4 regions of the Hathewaya histolytica genome follow, and region 2 is predicted to be linked to each of the others. Evidence: riboswitches for the same ligand, from Rfam matches in the RefSeq annotation. Region 2 holds a riboswitch; each other region holds the start of a gene.
What was found. A riboswitch is a leader RNA that binds a small molecule or an ion and turns the genes downstream of it on or off. The one in region 2 is predicted to bind cobalamin.

Region 1: it holds a riboswitch for cobalamin, as region 2 does, so the genes downstream of both, cbiQ (cobalt ECF transporter T component CbiQ) here and FGL08_RS01555 (prenyltransferase/squalene oxidase repeat-containing protein) in region 2, are expected to answer to the same signal.
Region 3: it holds a riboswitch for cobalamin, as region 2 does, so the genes downstream of both, FGL08_RS08325 (DUF4430 domain-containing protein) here and FGL08_RS01555 (prenyltransferase/squalene oxidase repeat-containing protein) in region 2, are expected to answer to the same signal.
Region 4: it holds a riboswitch for cobalamin, as region 2 does, so the genes downstream of both, FGL08_RS08985 (DUF4430 domain-containing protein) here and FGL08_RS01555 (prenyltransferase/squalene oxidase repeat-containing protein) in region 2, are expected to answer to the same signal.

The regions. Positions count from the first base shown of each region.
Region 1 covers NZ_LR590481.1:601,242-607,440, reverse strand. Annotated here, with positions in the region: gene FGL08_RS02775 (precorrin-2 dehydrogenase/sirohydrochlorin ferrochelatase family protein) at 1-25, opposite strand, end outside; gene hemA (glutamyl-tRNA reductase) at 47-1,288, opposite strand; gene FGL08_RS02765 (energy-coupling factor ABC transporter ATP-binding protein) at 1,263-2,087, opposite strand; gene cbiQ (cobalt ECF transporter T component CbiQ) at 2,109-2,789, opposite strand; cobalamin riboswitch at 2,944-3,125, opposite strand; tRNA gene FGL08_RS02755 (tRNA-Gly) at 3,355-3,430, opposite strand; rRNA gene rrf (5S ribosomal RNA) at 3,438-3,554, opposite strand; rRNA gene FGL08_RS02745 (23S ribosomal RNA) at 3,681-6,199, opposite strand, start outside.
Region 2 covers NZ_LR590481.1:318,300-324,498, forward strand. Annotated here, with positions in the region: gene FGL08_RS01550 (metal-dependent hydrolase family protein) at 1-983, shown strand, start outside; cobalamin riboswitch at 1,217-1,390, shown strand; gene FGL08_RS01555 (prenyltransferase/squalene oxidase repeat-containing protein) at 1,565-3,361, shown strand; gene FGL08_RS01560 (Ig-like domain-containing protein) at 3,407-6,199, shown strand, end outside.
Region 3 covers NZ_LR590481.1:1,693,998-1,700,196, forward strand. Annotated here, with positions in the region: gene FGL08_RS08315 (ABC transporter ATP-binding protein) at 1-118, opposite strand, end outside; gene FGL08_RS08320 (energy-coupling factor transporter transmembrane component T) at 109-1,011, opposite strand; gene FGL08_RS08325 (DUF4430 domain-containing protein) at 1,028-1,897, opposite strand; cobalamin riboswitch at 2,070-2,254, opposite strand; gene FGL08_RS08330 (THUMP domain-containing class I SAM-dependent RNA methyltransferase) at 2,367-3,500, opposite strand; gene FGL08_RS08335 (NCS2 family permease) at 3,670-4,962, opposite strand; gene FGL08_RS08340 (M3 family oligoendopeptidase) at 5,205-6,199, opposite strand, start outside.
Region 4 covers NZ_LR590481.1:1,840,517-1,846,715, forward strand. Annotated here, with positions in the region: gene FGL08_RS08975 (LPXTG cell wall anchor domain-containing protein) at 1-2,072, opposite strand, end outside; gene srtB (class B sortase) at 2,228-2,986, opposite strand; gene FGL08_RS08985 (DUF4430 domain-containing protein) at 3,032-4,144, opposite strand; cobalamin riboswitch at 4,362-4,566, opposite strand; gene FGL08_RS08990 (DUF2691 family protein) at 4,783-5,448, opposite strand; gene FGL08_RS08995 (DEAD/DEAH box helicase) at 5,561-6,199, opposite strand, start outside.

The DNA of each region.
Region 1 (6,199 bases), 280 kb from region 2:
TTTCTATCATTAATGGATAATACAAGAAAAAACCTCCTAGTTTTATCTAAAAATTAAACAAATCATTTATAACTTCTATATATTCACTTGTTTTTTCTTCTTTATTAGGTTCCTTCAAATTATTGATTGGCTCTCGTATTAATCTTTTTAAAGAAGACCTTATCATTTTCTCAATAATCTTTTTCTCCTTGCAATCTAAGTCCAATTTTCTATTAATATAATCTAGAGTATCAGTTTCAATTTCTTTACATCTATCATTCAATGATTTTATAATAGGATCGAATTTTATTCCCTTCATCCACTGATAAAATTCTTCTATACTTTTTTCTATGATTACTTTTCCCTTATTACAAAGCTCTTCTCTCTTTTTTTTATTCTCGTCAGAAAGTTTCTTAAGATCATCTATATCATATATATTAACTAAATCCATACTATCAACATCTTCTTCAACATCTCTTGGAAGAGCTAAATCAATTATATATAGATTCTTATACAATTTTGGCATGGACTCTTTCTTTATTATTGTATGAGTTGCTGAAGTAGCTGTAAATATAATGTCAACTTCATTTATAATTCTATATCTATCCGCAAAATCTAAGGTTTCAATATGTAAGCCTTTACAATTATCGCATATCTCTTTTACCTTTGCCATGGTCCTATTAGTTATATAAATTGTTCCTACTTCTTCCTCTTCAAAATACTTTAGAGCTAAAAGACTGATTTTTCCTGCTCCTATTAAAAGTATTTTTTTATCTTTTAAACTTCCTAGATTCTCTTTTAAATTTTTAATAGCAATATAACTTGTAGATACTGGTATATCTGATATTCCCAAGTTACTTTTTATTTCTTTTGATGCTGTTATCGCTTCTCTAAATAGTTTGTTTAATATCTTTTTACTACTTCCTATTTCTATGGCAGTTTGTAATGCATCTTTAACCTGTCCTAATATCTGATCTTCACCAATAACTATAGAATCAAGTCCTGCAGTCACATTATAAATATGCCTTACTGATTCCTCATCTCTTTTTACAAAAAGATAATTCTTTATAGTATTTTCTTTGAAATAGTCACAATAGAATTTTTCAACATCTTTAATACTATTATTTATATCATGTGATACAATATAAATCTCACTTCTATTACAAGTAGATAATATTATAACCTCTTCAATCCCCATATCAAGGATATAATTAATTGCATCAATTTTTTTTGCATCAGAAAAAGCTACCTTTTCTCTTATCTCAATAGGGGCATTATTATGGTTAACACCTATTACTGCTATCCTCATAATTCTTCCTCCAATACTCATAAAGTTCATTTTCTTCTTGGAATAAGGGAAGATTCATATACTTATGTACTTTTAAAAGCCATGGTTCATCTAAATTGGCTGTTTTTAAAAGTTCATCTCTTTTAAATACATCTAAAACTTTTCCCTCACCTATAACTGTTCCTTTATTTAGTACATACACATAATCGCAAACTTCATAAATTAAATCCATATTATGACTTGTTATAACTATTCTCTTTCCTTTTTGTGAAAGTGAGAAAATAAGTTCTTTAACAGACTTTGTCATCTCAGGATCTAAACCAGCTGTAGGTTCATCAAATAAAATAACCTTACAATCCATAGCAAGAATTCCGGCCATAGCAACTCTCTTTTTTTGTCCATAACTTAGAAAATGAACAGGCTTGTCTTTGAACTCTATAGCTCCAGCCTCTTTTAATGCAGTATCCACCCTTTCTTTTATAATATCTTCTTTCATACCTAAATTTCTAAGCGCAAAAGCTACATCATCATAAACAGAGGAATAAAATATCTGTTTATCAGGATCTTGGAAAACTAATCCTACATCTTTTCTAAAATTATATAAAAAAGATTTGCTATATTTTAATTTTTCTTCATTAAAATAGACGTTTCCTGAAGTAGGTTTTAATATTCCTACCATATTCAAAAACAAAGTTGACTTCCCTGCTCCGTTAGCGCCTATGATACCTATTATACTACCATTTTCAAGATCTATGGATACATTTTTTAGTGCAATTGTATCATCTTCGTAAGTATAGCATAAATTTTCTAGTTTAAGCATAATATCACCTACATATTTAAATTATATATAAAACTCTCCGTTATATAACTTAGTTTCTAAAGATATATTTAATTCCTCATATCTCTTTATTACTCTTATAAATAATATTCTAATTAGTAAAGCAGTGGATTTATACGATACCTTTATATTTCTATATCCAAATTTTAAATTTTGAGCTACATATAATTCCTTTAGCTCCTCTAAAAAAATAAATATAAATCTATACATTAGAACAGTAATCTCTATGAATACCTTCGGTAATCTCAAAATTTTAAATACGGTTATTAATTGATCCATAGGTATGGTTAAAGCTAGCAAATAAGTAACTTCCACACTGCATATCGCCTTGAAAAATAACAGTATACCTTGACTAATTCCTATATAAGTTATACCTATGTAATAATTTTTTAATTTTATATAAGTGAAAAATAAATCTTTATTTGTGCCTATAGAAAAGATAACTGTAATAATACTAATTATTATAAATGTTAATGGAATTGCTAAAAGTTTAAGGTAATTTTTAAAAGGAATTCTTACAGTGTATAGAGTAAAAAAACATAAAAATATTAATTGTAGTAAAAATACATATATTCTTTTATTCATCAAAGTGAATATTAACATAATAGTACAAAATATAAATTTTATCATGGGATTAACATCTTTTAATCTGTTTGTATATGCATACCTATCTATTAAAAGCAACTATATACGTCCCCCTTCTTGAAAAATTAGAATAAAAAATCTCCTAACCTTAAATTGGTTGGAGATACGCTTTCATAATCGTGAGCAAAAGGAATAAAAGTACATTTAAAGAAATATCTATCACTCATAATAAGTACTACACTTCCCTCCGAAGGTTACTTATAACATCTAGGTAGGTCTCCTGACTTAAGAATCAACTTACTCCTCGGTCTTCCCGTAATTTTAAAAAATACAGTGACATTTTGAGTTTCATCCTCTATTACAGTAGCGGGGGCTGTAGTGGTATTACACCACTTTCCCTATTAATCTATATAGAACCTAAACTTATAAATTATTTAATTATATTATTACTATCTATTATACTACCACATAGAATCTATTTCTGCAATAAAAACAAATTTCTAAAAAAATTAGATACTTGAAAAATATTTTAAAACCTATATGTAAAAAACATATTAAAGTTAATATACCTAACATATACACTTTATAAAATAATTAAGAAAGTTAAAGTCTATATGTTAAACTAAACTTTAAAAATAAAAAAAGAACACTTAAAAGTGTTCTTTGGAGCGGGAAACGGGGCTCAAACCCGCGACCTCCACCTTGGCAAGGTGGCGCTCTATCAACTGAGCTATTCCCGCATATATTACCCGGCAGTGTCTTACTCTCCCACAGGGCTTCCCCTGCAGTACCATCAGCGCTGTAAAGCTTAACTTGCCTGTTCGGTATGGGAAGGAGTGTTACCTTTACGCCATTACCACCGGATGCTGATTTACAGAAATCTTCGATTTCGTTTTAGATCAGTACTCATCAGCTTAGCTGAGGAGTTACCTTTAAAAGAATTGTTCTTTATAAGAACTGTTCTCTCAAAATTGCACAATGAAAACTATATTGGTCAAGTCCTCGACTTATTAGTATGAGTCAGCTACACATGTTACCATGCTTACACCTCTCACCTATCAACCTTGTGTTCTTCAAGGAGTCTTACTGACTTTCGTCATGGGAAATCTAATCTTGAGGTGGGCTTCACACTTAGATGCTTTCAGTGTTTATCCCTTCCCGACATAGCTACCCAGCTGTGCCACTGGCGTGACAACTGGTGCACCAGAGGTCAGTCCATCCCGGTCCTCTCGTACTAAGGACAGCTCCTCTCAAATTTCCTGCGCCCGCAGCGGATAGGGACCGAACTGTCTCACGACGTTCTGAACCCAGCTCGCGTGCCGCTTTAATGGGCGAACAGCCCAACCCTTGGAACCGACTTCAGCTCCAGGATGCGACGAGCCGACATCGAGGTGCCAAACCTCCCCGTCGATGTGGACTCTTGGGGGAGATCAGCCTGTTATCCCCGAGGTAGCTTTTATCCGTTAAGCGATGGCCCTCCCACGAGGTACCACCGGATCACTAAGCCCGACTTTCGTCCCTGCTCCACTTGTATGTGTCGCAGTCAGGCTCCCTTCTGCCTTTGCACTCTACGCGCGATTTCCGACCGCGCTGAGGGAACCTTTGGGCGCCTCCGTTACACTTTCGGAGGCGACCGCCCCAGTCAAACTGCCCACCTAACAATGTCCGACGACCAGATTCATGGCCTTTCGTTAGAATTCCAGTACTGTCAGGGTGGTATCCCAAGGATGACTCCATACCCCCTGACGAAGGTATTTCCAAGTCTCCCACCTATCCTGTACAGACAATACCGAAATTCAATGCTAAGCTACAGTAAAGCTCTACGGGGTCTTTCCGTCCAACTGCGGGTAGCAAGCATCTTCACTTGCACTACAATTTCACCGGATTTGTTGTTGAGACAGTGCCCAGATCATTACGCCATTCGTGCGGGTCGGAACTTACCCGACAAGGAATTTCGCTACCTTAGGACCGTTATAGTTACGGCCGCCGTTTACTGGGGCTTAAGTTCACTGCTTCGCTTACGCTTACAGATCCCCTTAACCTTCCAGCACCGGGCAGGCGTCAGCCCCTATACATCAGCTTACGCTTTAGCAGAGACCTGTGTTTTTGTTAAACAGTTGCCTGGGCCTATTCACTGCGGCCTAGCTTTCGCTAGGCACCCCTTCTCCCGAAGTTACGGGGTCAATTTGCCGAGTTCCTTAACAACAATTCTTCCGCCGGCCTTAGGATTCTCTCCTCATCTACCTGTGTCGGTTTGCGGTACGGGCGCCAAACTTCTCCATAGAGGCTTTTCTTGGCAGCGTGGAATCAGATACTTCGCGAAAAAGATCGCTCCTCGTAACACCTCAGCATTGACTAAACGGATTTGCCTGCTTAGCCTGCCTAAGTGCTTGAACACACACTCCAACAGTGTGCATATCCTATCCTTCTGCGTCACCCCATTTGTCAAACGAAGTTTGGCGGTATCGGAATATCAACCGATTGTCCATCGCCTACGCCTTTCGGCCTGGGCTTAGGTCCCGACTAACCCTGAGAGGACGAGCCTTCCTCAGGAAACCTTAGATATTCGGCCAATAGGATTCTCACCTATTTCTCGCTACTCATGCCAACATTCTCACTTCTGCATCGTCCACCGCTCCTTTCGGTACGACTTCAACCAATGCAGAAAGCTCCTCTACCATGTACATAGTACATCCATAGCTTCGGTGGTAAGTTTTAGCCCCGGACATTTTCGGCGCAGGATCTCTTGACTAGTGAGCTATTACGCACTCTTTAAATGAATGGCTGCTTCTAAGCCAACATCCTAGTTGTCTTAGAAATCCCACATCCTTTACCACTTAACTTACACTTTGGGACCTTAGCTGATGGTCTGGGCTCTTTCCCTTTTGACTACGGATCTTATCATTCGCAGTCTGACTGCCAGGATACAAGTATACGGCATTCGGAGTTTGATAGAGTTCGGTAAGCGGTGAAGCCCCCTAGCTCATTCAGTGCTCTACCTCCATTACTTAATTACCTGACGCTAGCCCTAAAGCTATTTCGAGGAGAACCAGCTATCTCCGAGTTCGATTGGAATTTCTCCGCTATCCACAGCTCATCCCATGGTTTTTCAACACCAACGTGGTTCGGACCTCCACGAAATTTTACTTTCGCTTCATCCTGGCCATGGATAGATCACTCGGTTTCGGGTCTACGACATGCAACTAATTCGCCCTATTCAGACTTGGTTTCCCTTCGGCTCCACACCTTCAGTGCTTAACCTCGCTACATATCGTAACTCGTTGGCCCGTTCTACAAAAAGTACGCCGTCACACATATAAAGTGCTCCGACCGATTGTAGGCACACGGTTTCAGGTTCTATTTCACTCCCCTCCCGGGGTTCTTTTCACCTTTCCCTCACGGTACTTCTTCACTATCGGTCACCAGGTAGTATTTAGCCTTGGGAGGTGGTCCTCCCTGCTTCCCACAAGGTTTCACGTGTCTCGTGGTACTCTGGATCAGATCTGTAG
Region 2 (6,199 bases):
AATCTATTGTAGCTGTTGCGCAAGCAGAAACATGTCTTAATCATGGGTTCACTACTACCGGAGATATATCTCGAAATGGTACATATTTGAGGAATATGATAAATGAGGGTATAGTAAAAGGACCGAGGATTGTAACTTGTGGTCTTGGATTATCTAGAACATGTGGTCATGGAGATACACATGGTCTTCCTCTAGATTATGTTCAAAAATCTCATCCATGGGCTATTTGCGCTGATGGAAGAGAAGAGCTTCGAAAGGTAGTACGTTCTATTTTAAGAACTGAACCAGATGCTATTAAAATATGGGCTACTGGTGGTGGTGTTTGGAGGTTAGATGATAAAAGGCATCAGCACTATAGTTATGAGGAGATAGAAGTGGTAGTTGAAGAGGCGAATTATGTCGGGCTTCCTGTGAGAGCTCATTGCGAAAGTTTGGAAGGCGCTAGGGCTTGTATAAAAGCGGGAGTTCATAGTATAGAACATGGACAAGAACTTGATGAAGAGTGTTTAAATATGATGGTACAAAAAGATATAAGTTTAGTTCCTACAATGAAGTTTTTCTATGAATGGTTTACAGAATATGAACCACCATATAGATCAATTCTAGATATTTTTCCCGGAGAAACATTAGCTGAAAAAGAGTTAAATCGTACTATAGCTAACTTTCAAGCTGCAAAGGATACAGGGGTTAGGATAGCAGTAGGATCGGACTCCTTTTGTAGTAAACTAACTCCTTATGGAGAGTATAGTTTGAAAGAGATGTATGCAGTTCATGATGCGGGACTTTCTCCTATGGAAACCATAGTAGCTGCTACAAAATCAGGGGCAGAGGTACTGAAAGTTGATGATATTACTGGTACTTTAGAAAAAGGTAAGAAAGCCGATGTAGTGGTTTTAACTAAGAATCCTTTAGAAGATATAACTAATATAAATTTAGATAATATGAAGTTTATAATTAAAGGCGGTAAATTTGTAAAAAGATAAATATTCAGATACTAATTTTAAAAAAAGTATATTTAAACATAGGTATTGATACAAGTATAGATTTAAAAATAATTTTCAAAGAATAGGGACAGTTCATAATGAATTAGGTAATGATAATTTACTAAATCAAGGGCTGTTTCTATTTTTTAGCAAAATTTCCAATAGATAGATATTTTTAATTACTATTGATTATCAATAAAGCTGGTGATATACTTATAAAAGATACAAAAACTTAACAAGTTATGATTTTAGGTTCTATTAAGATTAATAGGGAAAGTGGTTAGATGCCACTACAGCCCCCGCTACTGTAAAAGTTGACCAACCCTAATAAAGCCACTGTGAAAACGGGAAGGCAGGGTGTGGGAAGATACTTGAGTCAGGAGACCTGCCTAAAATTTTTAGCAAACCTTCGGAGGGAGGGGAAGTGCTACATTTATAGATTTTTCATACATATTTAACAAGTGTATATTTTATATACTTATGTGTAGTTATGTAAATGTGCAATTTAAATAAATCTCAACCTCTATAGGTTGAGATTTTTTATTTCTAAATAAAATGTTAAACAAAAGAGGAGGAAGAGTATGAAAAAGAAGTACGTAGGTATAGTTTTGGCTTTTTTAATAGCAATAGGTAGTATTTACTCAGTGTATAAGTTTACTTCTATAAATGAGAAAAAGGTTAGTAAGAAGGATAAATTATCACAAGACTACCTTTATAATAAAAATAGCAAGAAAGAGCAGGACAAGCTTAAAGAAAGTATCATAAAAGAAGATAAGAAGGAAAGTGACAGCGACAATGATACTTCAAATAATAAAAATGCCGATATTGATAATGGTACAAGTTCTTCAGATAATAACAGTATAAATGATGGAAGTTCATTAATTTCTAAAAATAATACATCACAAGGTAATTCAGGGAATGGAAATTCATCTACAAGTAATAGGGATGTATATAATAATAATATGGGCAACAACAAAGTTGTTGGAAATAAAAGTGGGCAAATTATAGATAAGGATAAAGATATATCAAATAACATTAAAGACCAAGAGGATAACAGGAATAATAACAAAGATGAAGATATTCAGAAAGATAATATTAATAACAATGGTCAAGGGTCAGGAAACAAAGAACCAAATAAAGATTCAACCAAGGATTCAAACAATATAACAGAAAATAAGAAAATTACTCCTAAAGTTCAGGATAAAGACATTATAAAAATAATCAGCAAGTCATCAGATTATTTAAAAACTAATAATGATCTAAGTAATTGGGATGTAATAGCTTTAAAAGTGGCTGGCCAAAATAAATCTTCACAAGAATTAAAAGACAAGAAAGAAAAGTTACTAGAATATATAGAAAAAGAAATAAAAGATGAAGGTGACGATTACGGGCTTTTAAACTACTCAAGATCAGCATTAGCAGTATTATCTCAGGATGGTAATCCATATAACTTTAAAGGTACAAATTTAGTTTCTAAGATAAAGAATATGGTAGAGGCAAAAGATGAATCAATAAATGCACAGGTATGGGGCATGATGGTACTTGATATTTTAGGTGAAAGCTATAAAAAGGAAGAAGCAATCCAATACTTAGCTAAGGAGCAAAAATCAGATGGGGGATTTGCATTATTTAGTGGAATTAGGAAAAGTGATAATCTTCCAGATATTACTGCTATGACAGTATATTCTTTAACTATGGGTGGAAATGATAAAAATCATCCAATAGTAAAAAAAGCATTGGAGCATTTAAAAGTTTCACTTGAAAAAATGAATAAAGATAAAAATAGCCAAAATTTAGAGAGCCTTGCACAAATAGTTATGGCTATTGTTGCATCAGGTGATGATTTAAGTGCTTACACTATAAATAATCAAAATATTTTAGATGAGATTTTAACTTATAAAGTTGAAGATGGAAGCTTTAAACATAATAAATCTGATAAGAAGGGTAATAAAATAGCTACTGAGCAAGCATTAATAGCCCTAAGCTTTAAAAAAGACAATATAAACAGCTATGTAAACTTAAGACCTTCAGTAGACTTACCTAAAGATAACAATAAAGGTGAGGATAACAAACCAAACGATAAAGATAAGGAAGATAAAGAGGAAAAGGAAGAAATAATAGATATAAAAGTTAAGGATGTAATGGGAAAACTGAACACAACAAATGGTGGAACAATTACATTTAGTAGATATAAAAACTTTGAAAAAGTAACAATTATTCTTTTTGATAATAATAACGAAATTAAATATATAAATGATATTAAATTAGGAGTTAGCTCTGATAATTTAAATTTAAAATTAGATAAAGGTTCTTATAAGGGTGTTATAAAATTACAAGGATCAGAAAAAGTGAAAATACCTAATTTCGAAATAGAATAGAAAATATAAAAACAAATGATATATATAAATAAGAAGGTGATATATATGAGTAATGTAAAAAGAACTAAAAGAACAGCTTTATTTCTAGCCTTAATCATGATGTGTCTTACTGTATTCAACAGTATTAGCTTTTTAAATGTAAGTGCCAAAGGAAATGAAGAAGCTCTTATAGAAGATGGAATTAAAGCATCAAGACAACGTTTAGATAAAAATCTTGGTTCTGCATTTAATTATGATTATATAACTGCTTTAGCTTTAAGAAGAGCAGGGAGTTTAACATCAGACATTGCAAATAATTTAAATTTATTTCCGGGTGGAGATATATATAATTATGCTAGAAATATAATCGGAATATTAGCATCAGGAAAGAATCCAAGAGATTTTAATGATAAGAATTATGTTAGCGAAATAATTAAATTACAAGAAGAAATGTATAAGGTTAATAATCCTGAAAAACTAACTTTTATGATATTAGCACTAGATATGGTAGGAGAAAATTACAATAAACAAAAAGCTATAACTCAGCTTTTAAGTCTTTCTGAAAAGGAAGGAAACAAATTAAAACTTGGCGAAAGTATTGAAGAATATGATGATTTTGAAGATGAGTGGACTAATGAATTTAGAGAAGATACTGGAACATCAGCCTTAGCTTTAGTTGCACTTTCAAATCATAAAGACATAAAGGGTGTAAGTGAGGCTATTGAAGGAATTAAAAATTATCTAAAGTCATTACAAAGCAATACTGGGTTTATTAGAAGTAAAACAGCTTATTCAGAAGATGATAGCACCATTGTAACATCAAGAACTGTACAAGGACTTATTGCTATAGGAGAAAATCCATTAGGAGATTCTTGGATAAAGGATGGAAAAAGTCTTTTAGATGCACTAGTATCAGATAAAAGCAAAAAAGATCTTTCCGCACAAATTACAGCAAAAGAAGTGTTGCTTGCTTTAACAGATTTAAAATTTAAAAATTCAGCTTATAAAGAAATAAAATATATAGAAAGTTCTATTCCAGCGAGAATAATCCTTTCTAATGTTAAGACTTCTGTAGTAGAAGGAGATAAGTTTACAGTATTAGGACAAGTATACGATTTAAATAAATTATTATTAGAGGATGAAGAGATAATATGGGAAAGCTCTGATTCCAGTATAGCCGCAATAAATAAAGGTAATGTTACAACATTAAAACCAGGCACGGTAAATATAGTAGCAAAGGTTAAAAGTAAGCCAGAGGTAAAAGAGAGTTTTACTTTAGTAGTAAAAGGAAATGAAGGATTAACAAAAAAACAAAAAGAGGAAATAACTAAAGAAATAAACTTTTTAAAGGAACACTTTAAGGTATATAATTCATATGAATTTTTAGCATCTCCAGCTGCAAGAATTGCTGGAATGGACCAAAATCATATAAAAGAAAATATATATAAATATACAAGCAACAATTCAGTATTTAATATATCAAGAACTATTATAACTTTAATAGGTGCGGGGTTAAATCCAAGAGATTACGAGAATGTAAACTATGTTGACATGCTAAGAAGCACACAGATATTAAATGGTAAAGAAAAAGGACAATTTTTGTACAATTCCGAAATGGATAAGGATAAAGCGGATGTTCTATCATATGCTATTTTGGCTTTAGATATGGCAAATGCTGATTATAATAGAGAATTTGCTATAAAAGCTTTACTTGATATGGTAGACAGTGATAAATATAAAGATGCTGTTGGATATGAAGAAATTAAGGTAGAAGGAATTGTACTAACAGCTTTAGGAAAATATAAAAACTTTAAAGGTGTAGAAGCTACAAAAAACACTTTGATTAATTTCTTAAAAGAAAAACAAAATAATGAAGGTGGATTTAATTTAGCAAAGGGATATTTTAATAATAGTCCGGTTGCAACTGGTGCTGTAATTCAAGGTCTTATAGCAAATGGAATATCTCCATTAAACTCTACAGAGTGGATTAAAAATGGAAAGACTATGTTAGATTCTATGCTTATGGCTAAGTATGCAGGGGACACTCCTGTGAACTGGGGATATTCTAAGAGTGGAGATAAAGTAGGATTAGATTATAGGTCTACTTACCATGCTTTTGGAGCCTTAGTTGATTTAATAGAAAACCAATCAATGTTTGAAAAACTAAAGTTAAAAGATACAGACTCTATAACAGGTACAGCGAAGGAATTAAATATAATTAATTCTGGAAGAGAAAAAAGATTAATTGGTGAAGAAATATCATTAAAAGCTAATGTTTATGATGATAAGAAGAATCTTATAAGTAATGCAGAAGTTACCTGGGAAAGCTCAGATAACACAAAAGCTTTAGTAAATGATGGTTTAGTTAAAGTCTTAAAAGAAGGCAGTGTAACAATCACAGCAAAAGTTAAGGATACAACAATAGAAAGCAGTGTAAACTTTACATTATTAAAAGATGAGATAAAAGATATAAATATTTCGTTAAATAAGACAAGATTAAGAGTAGGGGAAAAAGTGACTCCTATAGGAAATGCTATAAATACTCTAGAACAAATAGATAATACTAAAATAGTATCATGGGCAAGTTCTAATGAAAATATAGCCAAGATAAATGAACATGGCGATATAGAAGCGATATCACCTGGAAAAGTAACAATTAAGGCTTTCCTAAAAGGTAATAGTATAATTGAAAAAACTGTAGAAATAGTAGTAGTAGAAAAGCATAAATCTGATATAAAAGTAAGAGTAGAAGGAGCACAAAAAACTCTATATAAAGATAAAATATCTTATGAATTTGATACTGAAACTACACCTATAGAAGTTTTAAGAAAAGCTGTAGGAGAAGAGAATGTAGAAGGA
Region 3 (6,199 bases), 1.4 Mb from region 2:
AAGGCCCTACTATTAGTACTAATTCACCCTCATTTACTTTAAGATTTATATCTTTTATAGCGCTTTCACTACATTCTGGATAATTAAATGTTACATTTTCTATATTGATTACTTCCAAGTTTTCCACCTCCAATTTATAAAAAATGGTGAAAATAAAATTGCACAGAATATATATCCATAAACATTTAAGCTTTCTATAGGATTCTGAACTTTAGGATAAAACTCTAAATCCGTGTATCCTTTAACTTTTAATAAAAACAAATTTATAAGGCCTATTAGACACAGAGAAATTATTAGTAAATCATCCTTTTTAAACTTTTCTTTAAAGTAAGAGCTTCTCTTCTTTGAAGCACCATATCCCCTAGAATACATTGCCTCCGCCATATCAGAGGCATCTTCCATACTAGATAAAAATAGTATATTAACTATATTTCCCTGACTAATTAGTGTTTTTTTCATATTATCATAAACTAATTTATTACCTCTTAACTTTTCTACTTCTTTTATAGAGTTAAAAGACTTTATCATACTTGGAAATAATCGTATGGTCATACTCATTAAAAGAGCGGAGTTTTTAAGATATTTCGAAAAGAAAGCAAAAGCTCTATCTGGATGTATAACAAGATTAAAAAATCCAAATACTAAAGTTATACATATTATTCTAAGTCCATTTAAGCATCCAAATAATATTGCCTCTACTGTTATCCTTAATGTCCCAAATATAGGATAATTAATGGTTCCTTCATATATCACCGTTTCACCATTCTTAACCAATATAGGATTTATTATTATGATTAAAAGTGCAAAAGGTATAATAAGTTTAATATATCTAAATAACTCCTTAAAAGAACCATCTATATAGGATAAAAATAATATGGAACTCATTATTAAAATTATATATAGAGGATTGTCCATCACTATAAAAGTTATCAAGTATAACAATAAAAGCATGACTCCACTTAATGGATGTAATCCTTGAAGATATGAATTTCTATTTTTATACGTAAGCATAATTTAGCACCTTACCTTAAGCTATATAATATTCATTCAAGAATCTGTTAACAGAGAACTCACCCTTATTCCATTCATGAAAATCAAATAAAATCACATCTCCATTTTTAGGATATAAATCATTTGCACCTACGCTTATTTTGCTACCATTTGAATAAATAAACCAATCTATGCCCATAATTCCATTTTTCTTTTGATCAGCAGTTTTTTTAGAATTTGGAATAGGGTAAAGGCTTCTAGTTCCATTTATGGACTTTATAAATCCACCTTCATCAATTACACTAGAATTTTCTCTAAGATAGCTCATAAGGCTTTTTCCACTTTGTATTTTTAATTGTTTCTTAAGTAAAACTTGAGGGTTTCCTCCCGTATAACTTTTTGTATTCTTAGATATAACTAAAGTGAAAGTTTCATCAGGCTTCTTAGCAGGATTAACCGGTTTTTTAGATTTAGAAGAATTATCTTTAGTTGTAACTTCTCCTTTATTACCTGAGCTATTACTTGTCCCTTTTAATTCTGTATCATTACTTTGACTTGCACTGGAGCTCTTATTTGAATTACTATTATTATTTTTACTATTATCTTTAGCATTCTTATTTAAGTTAGTATCTTTATCCTTACTACCTTTTTTATTTTCTTCTTTTTTAACAGACTCTTTAGTCAATTCTTTATTTGAATTGTTTGAGTTTTTATTTTCCTTACCTTTTTCCTCATTCTTTTCTTCTACCTTTGTTTCTTTATGGTTATTTTCTAAATTATCCTTTTTAGAAACTGAAGTATCGCTTTTAGTATCAGTAGAAGACTCACTTGATTTTCCACAGCCTACAGCAAAAAACATAATAAAACATAAGAGTAAAGCTAAATAATTTTTAAATACTTTTTTCATAAGTACACCACCATCTATAAATTTTATATTAATATGTAAAAATATTTGGAGCTAAATAAACTCCATAATAAAAAGCCTCTAAAAGAGGCTTTTATCAATCACAAAAATTATAAATACCATTAAAATTGTATTCTCTGATTTTAGCAACTGGCCTCATCCTTCCCTCCGAAAGACTAAACACAATTATTAGGCAGGTCTCCTGGCTTTGCTTCATACTACTTCCTTACCTTCCCAAAGATAAACTTCAGTGGTCCAATTTAGGATTCGTCAGCTTTACAGTAGCGGGGGCTGCAGTGGAATTTCACCACTTTCCCTTATAACTTATAGGTTCTAAGTACCTAAAATTATTATTTAATTTATCTAAAATAAATTATATTATATTTGATAATTAATATCAACACGTAATACTTATTTATAAAGCATTTACGTATTTGTTTCTAAATATCATACCTCTTATTTCAAAATATTATTAAAGCTCTTTAGGTGGCTTATCTCCAAAATACTGATAATAGTAACATTTAATTTTACCATTATATAATTTTCTGTTTTTGTTTGATTTTCTTCCAAAACAACTTTCAAACTCTGGATGAGATGTAATTACAAAATATGACCAGTCTTTAAGTTGACTATACACACTTCCCATGGTTTTATATAGTTCTTCTGCTTCTCTAGACTCCCCTAGCCTCTCACCATAAGGAGGATTAGTTACTATAACTCCATATCTTTTTTTGCTTGAAAAATCTTTCATATCTAACCTTTGAAAATTAATGTATTCAGATACTCCAGCCTTTTCAGCATTAGCCATAGCAGTTCTAAGCACTCTTAAATTTGTATCTGATGCAAGTATTTTAAATTCTTTATTATTTATAGAACTTTTAGCATGACGTCTAATATCACTCCATAAATCTTCAGGAATTATACCCCATCTTTCTGATACAAAATGTCTATTAAGTCCTGGCGCCATATTTTTAGCAATCATAGCCGCTTCTATGGCTATAGTACCTGAACCACAGAAAGTATCTGCAAATGCTAAAGATGGTTCCCATCCACTTAAAAGTACTAAAGCTGCCGCCAAGGTTTCTTTCATTGGAGCTTCTCCAGCATTTTCTCTATATCCTCTTTTATGTAATCCTTGACCAGTTGTATCTAATGTTAATGTAACTATATCTTTTAGAAGAGCAACTTCTATTTTATATTCAGCACCATCTTCTGGGAACTTTTCTACATCATATTTTCTTTTCATAGATTCTACTACAGCTTTTTTTACTATAGACTGACAATCTGGTACACTAAATAACTTTGACTTTACTGACTTCCCTGTAACGTGCATAAATCCATCTACAGGAATAATATCTCCCCATTCTACTTTTAAAGTTCCTTGAAAAAGTTCCTCAAAACTTTCTGCTTTAAATTCTGCCATCTTAATTAAAACTCTATCAGCAGTTCTAAGCCACATATTACAAGTTACTATGTCCATTTCATCGCCAATAAAGGTAACCTTTCCATTCTCTATAGTTAAATCTTCATAACCTAATTCCTTAAGTTCATCTGCCACAACCTTTTCAAGACCAAAAGTTGAGGTCGCAATTAAAGTATATTCCATTCTCTTCTCTCCTAATTTTATTAAAGTTCATTTTATATTCTACCATTAAAGATAGATTTTCAAAACAAAATATTAAAATTTTAATAAGCTTATTTTATTTTTAGCATATATAGCAAAAATAAAACACCTAAATAAACTTTATTACAATTCATTTAGGTGCTTTTTTATATTATATTAAAAATTTCAATATGAATACTACTCCAACTATAATAGTTGGTATTGTAACTTCTTTAAATCTTCCTGAAAATAATTTTAATATTATGTATGATATTACACCAAAAACTATACCATCAGATATACTATATGCAAAAGGCATCATTATTATAGTTAAAAAAGCAGGTAGAGCTTCTGTATAGTCAGTAAGATCTATCTCTTTTATAGGCTCTATCATAAATAAACCAACTAATACTAGGGCTGATGCTGTAACTGCTGGAGTTATGGATGCAAATATTGGTGCAAAGAATAATGCTAAAAAGAACATAACTGCTGTAGATACTGCTGTTAAACCAGTTCTTCCACCTTCTGCAACTCCTGAGGCACTCTCTACAAATGTACTTACAGTACTTGTTCCTAAACATGCGCCTGCTGTAGTGCCTATAGCATCTGCTAATAGTGCTTTCTTCATATTTGGAACTTTACCATCTTTATCTAACATCTTTGCCTTTGTAGTAACACCAACCAAAGTCCCAATAGTATCAAACATATCCATAAATAAAAGAGTGAATAATGCTATGGCCATATCTACTGTAAATATATTATGCCATTCAAATTTAAAAAACACTGAAGAAATTGAGGGTGGCATACTAACTAAGCTCTTTGGCATAGGAGTTATACCCATAGGTATTCCTATAACAGAAGTTAAGAGCATCCCTATAAATAATGCACCTTTAACATTCCTTGCAATTAATATACCTGTTAATAATATCCCAATAATAGCAAGAAGTCCTGTTCCTTTTGTTATATTTCCTAATGCAATTAATAATCCTCCGCCCTCTGGGTGAACTACAATTCCTGCTCCTTCTAGTCCTATAAGAGCAACAAACATACCAATTCCAACAGATATAGCTCTTTTTATATTAAGTGGTATAGCATCAACAATTGCTTCCCTTATATTGAAAACAGTTAATAATATAAATATAAGTCCTTCTAATAATACCGCTGTTAATGCAAATTGATAAGAATATCCCATGGCTTTTACAATTGTAAATGCAAAGAATGCATTAAGTCCCATACCAGGAGCTTGTGCGAAAGGAAGTTTCGCATACAATCCCATAACCAATGTAGATATAACTGCTGAAATTGCTGTTGCTGTAAATACAGCTCCTGAATCCATGCCAGCTGCTGAAAGTATTGAAGGGTTAACTATAAGTATATAAGCCATAGTCATAAAAGTAGTAATACCAGCTACTATTTCCGTCTTAATGTTCGTATTATTTTCCTTTAGTTTAAAAAATTTCTCCATATTATCCCTCTTTCGTTAGGTTTTTATGCTCACTCTTATTATAATAATATATTTTTAAATTTTTTCAATAGTAAATACGAATATTTTTATAATTAAACACAAAAAAATTTGTGTTTAATAAAGTTTTTCATAAAAAAACTATGAAAACAATATTGTTTTCATAGTTTTAAATAGGATATGATAACTTTTTTATTATTAGCAATAGTATCTGTATTTATACCTCAAATTGAATAAACTAATTATTACATATTACTATCATCTATTGAATCTAACCATTGTTTTGCAGGTTCTACCACACTTAAAATACAACCATCCTGGAATGGATTTTTCAAGTTTCCAAGCTCCACTATTTCTAAGAAAGATTTACTACCACCAACTTTGCATATCTTTAAATAATCTTCCCAAGCCTTCTCTCTATCTTCTCTAGATTTAACCCAAAACTGTAGTGCACAAACCTGTGCTAAGGTATAATCTATATAATAGAATGGAGTTTGGAATATATGGCTTTGCTTAAACCAGAATCCCCCTCTATTTAGAAAATCATTTTCCTCATAATCCTTATTTGGTAAATACTTCTTTTCAATTTCTCTCCAAGCACTTTTTCTTTCCTCAGGAGTAGCTTCTGGATTCTCGTATACAAAGTGCTGGAATTCATCTACTGTTACACCATAAGGTATAAAAGTTAATGCCCCACCTAAATGACTAAATTTATACTTATCCTCATCTTCTTTAAAGAATAGTTTCATCCAAGGCCAAGTTATAAATTCCATACTCATAGAATGTATTTCTGCTGCCTCACTAGTTGGGAATCCGTACTCAGGTACTCCTAAATGCCTACTTTCATAAGCTTGAAAAGCATGCCCTGCCTCATGAGTTAAAATATCTATATCCCCTGAAGTTCCATTAAAGTTTGCAAATATAAATGGTGATTGAAATTCTGGTATAATTTCGCAATATCCCCCACCAGCTTTTCCTTTCTTACTTAAAAGATCCATAAGTTCATGATCTATCATAAAGTTAAAATATTCACATGTCTCAGGTGATAATTCTTTGTACATTTTCTTTCCATTCTCTATTATCCAATTGGAATCTCCCTTTGGAGTGGCGTTTCCACTTAAAAATTCTAGTGGTTCATCATAATATTTTAATTCTGTAAGCCCTAATCTACTAGCTTGCCTCTTTTTTAATTGTTCAGCTACAGGTACAATAAATTCCAAAACTTGTTTTCTGTAGTTTG
Region 4 (6,199 bases), 1.5 Mb from region 2:
GTTATTGTGTATTTTTTTCCTTCTACAGTCTTATCCTCAAATACATAAACTTTATCAGAACCCATGATGTTTTTAAATACATCGCTTATTATAACCTTGTTATTTTCAAGTTCCTCAATTACTCTTTTAGCAACTAAGACATCATTATAATTTCCAACATGCTTTCTATCCTTATCGTTAAGCTTTTCATATTTAGCTATTATATCTAAAACAGCACTTTTATCCTTTAAAGTTATGTTCATAGGATCTATATCACCAAAAATTTTATCATCAAGTGATTTTACCTTTGATTCTATTTCTTCTATTTGTTCCATTATGGATACTAATTTTTCACGCATATCCTTCTTCTTTGGAAAATCCGCTAAGGCATTTAAAGAATTTAATAATTCAGACACTTTAGCCTTGTCATCGATAGAAATTGCCTTTGGTAATTTCTCAATTTTATCTAAGATTGCTTTCTGTTTAATAATATTCTCCTTTTCCAGTTCATCCTTAAGCTTCTGAAGTTTTTGCTTCGCACTATTTAACTTTTCAATGTTTGTTACTTTTTCCTTATCACTATCACTTAAATTATTAAATTTCTCACTTATTTCTGTAATCTTTTTCTCATCGGCTAATGTAATTGTTTCTGAAAGATTGTTAATAACATTTATTACATCATTTACTCTTGCCTCATCTGTTACCTTAATATTAACTTCATATTTTTTTGTTTCATTTTTTCTATTCTTTATTTCAATTTGTATCTTATTCTTGTCCACAACATTTATTTCAGAATTCAATGATATATTGCTTGTATCATAAGGCCCCATTGGTATATTTACAAAGCTAAAGCTTTTAACATTAGATGGAAGCTCAAGTGAATATACTTGCTTATCTTTATTAACAGCTATATTATAATTATTCCCATTAGCCCTAATAACAAATTCCCCTTGATTTGTTTCAGGTCGAAAATCATACACATTTCTCATATTGTTTCTTAAACGCCAATAGGATATCAATCCATACAGTGTTTGTTCACTTGCCATATTGTTTGATGCATCAGGTTTAGAAGACGGATTTGCAGGGTCATATGTATATGAATGTAAAAACCCTCCATCCCTCTCATTTCTATACTTCATTATTCCATCAATTAAGGTTTTACCATTTTTTATGAATCTAGAATCTTTCTCACAATCAATACCAAGAGAACTTAATGCAGTAAGGATTTGAACTGTACTTTCTACATTTTGAGTTCCCCAACTAAAATAATCTCCATCAGCATGTTGCATTTTCCCCATCAAATCAATACACTGATCTAGAACTTCTTTTATAGTTTTACTACACTCTATATAATTACCTTGTTGATCCTTAAGTTTCTTTGATTTATATTTATACACTTTATCGCTATTATAATAAGGTGCTAAAGCTTGCATAGTCATTCCTGTAATATCTGGATCTGCTGTTTTTCCACCAAGACTAAATCCACCATCTGGTAACTGTTCTTCAAGTATTAATTTAATAATATATTCTCTTGTAAATTTAGCTCCTTCTGGAACCTCATATCTTAAACTATCCATTGAAATAAGTGACCAAATAGCACCATTTATACCTTGTCCTTTAACTCCTCTTCTTCCAACACAATTATAGGTACCATCTTCAATTAAATTAATAGGTTTTCCATTTGGGTCAACCCCAATTTTTGTAGGATCTCCTCCCATAGCAAGAATAGCTAAAGAAGTCCTATGCCATTCTGTGGCTTTAACAGGATGTAACTTACCTGAACTTTTATATCTTTCAGTAATATCTTTTTCTATGGCAGAAAGGTATGCACCATAATCATCCTTATATCCATATCTTCCAATACCTATTGGAAACCAATCCCCAGGTGTGGTTCCCGCCATTTGTAAAAATTCAGGGTTTAGTAGTTTCTCATTACCTTGTTTTGCCCACTTTATTATCCCCTCAATAGTTTCCTCTAATTTTTCATTTGAAATGGAATTAACTTTTGCATCCTTCGCTAAAACACTAGCTGGCATTCCGAATAACATACACATTATGAGTATTATACTCAATAATTTCCTTTTAAACTTCAAAATATACACTTCCCCTCATTTTATTAATATAACAACTTATTACTATAGAAACATAAATTTAGTATTTATAATACTATATATAACATCTTGTGTCGTAAGCTTTACGTATACATATTTCTACTCATTTTAATTAACATCCTAAATTTTTATAACTATTAATCCTTAATTAATTTTCCTTGAACCACAATCCTAGAATTTTCCCTCTCGTATGAACAAGTAGATAAAGTAATTATTGTATCTTTACAATTTAACTCTGTATCTTTAAAATATAATGCTGACTTTTGTATTCTTTTTAAATAGCTATCCATATCTTTACTATTATTAAAGAAAGTCTTTCTATAATCAAAGTCCGCCTCTATAATAAGGACGGAGAATACTTGAAATTTATATTTTTCAGGAAATATAGTTAATTCTATTACATTGTTATTATTAAAAAACTCTCTATCCCGAAAACCTTTTAAATCTGCAAACATACTTCCGTCCTTCATATTGTGACCATATAAAACTATATTTTGTCCTGATAAACTATTACTAGTTAATTTATTTCTATAATCAATAAAAATAGTTCCATACTTACTTTCATTCTTTTTAATATCATTTTTAATATAGAATTCATTATTTTCACATTGAACTACTGGATAATTTATTTTTGTATTCTCAATCTTTATACTTCCTTTTATATCACTATTTATATCAAGTAATTCCTGAATAAGATTTCTATTATCAGTGTTATTTTTATTTAATTGATTTTCAACTATTTGGGAAAGTGTATTAGATAATTCATCGTTTAATTTTTTATTCTTGTGTGATTTATATATCACATTAATTAAACTAATTCCTGAAAAGAGAAAAACAATAAATGAAATTATAAATATTATTTTTCTTATTATCTTAATATCTTTGTTAAATATCATATTTAACCCCTTCCCCAAAAGTGATCCTATATTTTAATGTAACATCTACTTCAAAACTTTATTTAATTTTGCGTAAACCTCATCTATTGATTTTTGTGTAGCATCTAATTGAGATGCTACTTTCATTGCTTCTTCATATGTTGTTTTAACCAAATCTTTTGATAGTATTTCTTCTTTATTCTTATCTGAATTTATAGATGAAAGCAATGATAACAACTGATCTTTATTAGCTACTTTATAAAAGTCTGTGCTTTCACCACCCATAGCATATCCACCACCAATATCTGAACCATATCCAAATAAAGTGAACTGTGCACGCAATACATCACCATCACCTAAATAAGAATCTGAAAACCCTACATTTGGGAATACATTGTTTACAGCGTACATCCATCCTGACATAAAAGTATAATCAAACTCTCCTAAAGATTTAGAATCAGATAGTTCATCTGGTGGCCAGTGTCCTTCTTTCTCCAAAATTTTTTTCAGATTACTTGGAACTTTATTCTCGATATTTATAGGAGCATTCAATTTTTGAGCTTTTTCATTATCCTTGCAGCCTTTCTTAAATACTCCACCATCTCCTATCATTGATAGATAAAAAGAGCTCTCTAATCTCCCAGTATGGTTATAAGAAAAGCCTTTTTCAGTAAGAATACGATCAAGTACCTGCGCAGAATTTTCTCCTTCATAAAGAGGAACCCTTATAGGTTCAACTATAAAGCCTCTACCAATGGTTAATGCTTCTACTGTGCATGTGGCATGACCAATCAATTCACCATCTAAAGCTTTTTTGTATGTAATTGCATAGGTCTTAGTTTCTGTTTTATTGTTAGCAGAAGCCTTTACAACAACAATATTTTTGCCTTCCTGTTTAAATTTAATTGTATAGCTTGTCTTGTTTTGATCATCCCAGTTTGGCTTTACCTCTTCCCCATTGAGAGTAACCTCGCTTGGAATTTTCTTACCATCTAGTCTTGCCATAACGTCAAATGTTTTTTTACTGCCTTTTAGTGTAACACCATCAGTCAGTGTTGTTTCTAAAGAAATTTCTCCAGTTACAGCAGCTGAAACTGATGTAGGAACTGCCATTATCATCATGAACAGCACCAATAACAAACCAAAGATTCTTTTTGCCTTCATACTTTTGGTCTTCATTTTTATTCCCCCTTTATAATTTTTTATTGACTATTATATAGTCTATTAAAATAGCTAGCGTTAAATTTTCACACTAACCAAAAAATAAAAAGAGAACCGAAATTCGGTTCTCTCTTAAAACAGATTATTAAAAACTTAATTATAAATAATAAGTCACAATAAAAATACTTATTACTTCCATTAAAATAATCAAGTCAAGATCCCACCGACATTGCTTGAGTAGCAAAACATAAAGGCAGGTCTCCTGACTCGAAATCATTCTACTTGCTTAAGTCTTCCCAGTATTACCAGTGACTAAAAACATAAAAATATGTTCTTTAATAAGCTTTCGTCCTTCTCACAGTAGCGGGGGCTGTTATGGAATTGCACCATATTCCCTTTTAATGTATTTTTAAATATCAACCTCTTGTCTATAATATTTGGTTTTAACTGAATTATATATCATTTATGGAAATAAGACAATAGACCTTGAAATATTTTTCTTTTATTCCTAGATTACTATTTCCATATCATATGTAACTTCATAACTTAACACTACAACGCTTAATTTATAATTGTTCCATTTAGATAACTAATCTTTGATAATTACTTAATGTAATCTATACAAATACTTTTCATAAAGTATTTGTATAGATTTATTATTTTAAGTTTTCATCTAAGATTTTATTTATACAGATTATAATATCTTCATCTTTAACTAAAGATTTTCTTTCTGAATATAACTTATTCCAAATAAAATATTTTTGATGTAATGTTTTTTCATTAAGTTCAATATTTCTTCTGCCTAATTCCTCTATTAACAACTTTTCTATATAATTAATTTCAGAATTATCTCTTGTGTTTTGTGCATATAAATCTTCTGATAAAGGAAAACTAGCTCTAAACTTATCTACTAGATCATCATGTTTACTAGTAAATAATGTAAGAGAACTATCCCAAGGAACAATTTCAATACTAGCAAGGGGATGCTGAATTCCTACATCATCTATCCAAAATCCCTCATACCCATCTGCAAATGGTAAATCATATTTTAAAACTTCTTCAAGATTATTTTCTTTAGGAAATCCAGAAAAAACTCCCCAAATAAACTGCATATCCTCTTCATTTATAATATCTGTAAGTTCTTCACCTGTAAGCCAAATATATTCCTTAGAAAATAGGTTTTCATATTTTTTATTTATAGGATAGCATTCACAATCTGTAATTAACCAATTGTATCTTAGCTGCTCATTATCTATAGCATTAAAAATTTCACCAAGATAACTATATGTTTCTTGGCCTTTTTCTAATATTGCACTTTTCATTTTCCCACCTCACCCCCTATATACTAACGTAACCTTCTTTATATTTATATATTATAATAAATGTAATTCTTCAAAATTTATATACTATATATTTAAAACTAATTATATTACTCTATTTTATCTCCTTATTAACGTACTTCTTAAGTAATGCACTTGAGCTCTCTCCATTTTCATCTAAGCACTTTCTAGATCCAAATATCCAAAAAGCATCTTTAGCCCTAGATACGGCAACATTCATTAAGCTCTCATTTTCATTTATAAAAAAACATCCATCATTTGCACCATAAACTGTTGATAAAATTATAACCTTTCTTTCACCACCTTGGAACGTATGAACTGTTCCTACATCAATATTCCTTGCATACTTAGGTAAATGCATCTTTAATTTTTCTTTTAATATACCAACTTGTGCCTTAAAAGGTGTTATAATTGCTATTATTTCATTTTCTTTTAAATTATAATTTTTCTCTATATATGAATTCACTATTTCCTGATAATTACTTGATAACCATTTTGTAATTTCCTCTGCTTCTTTTACATTGACTCTACTACATCCCTTTTTCTCTGAATTACTAACCTCTATATTTTTATATCCCATATGTGGATATTGAGAGATTGGATAATTTTTATCCTTTTCTCCTAACCCTCTATAAGCTTGAAGTCTTCCTTTATATACTAAAGCATTACAGTACTCTATTATCTCATTATAACATCTTCTATGTTCACTTAAGAAAAGACCTTTCTCATATTT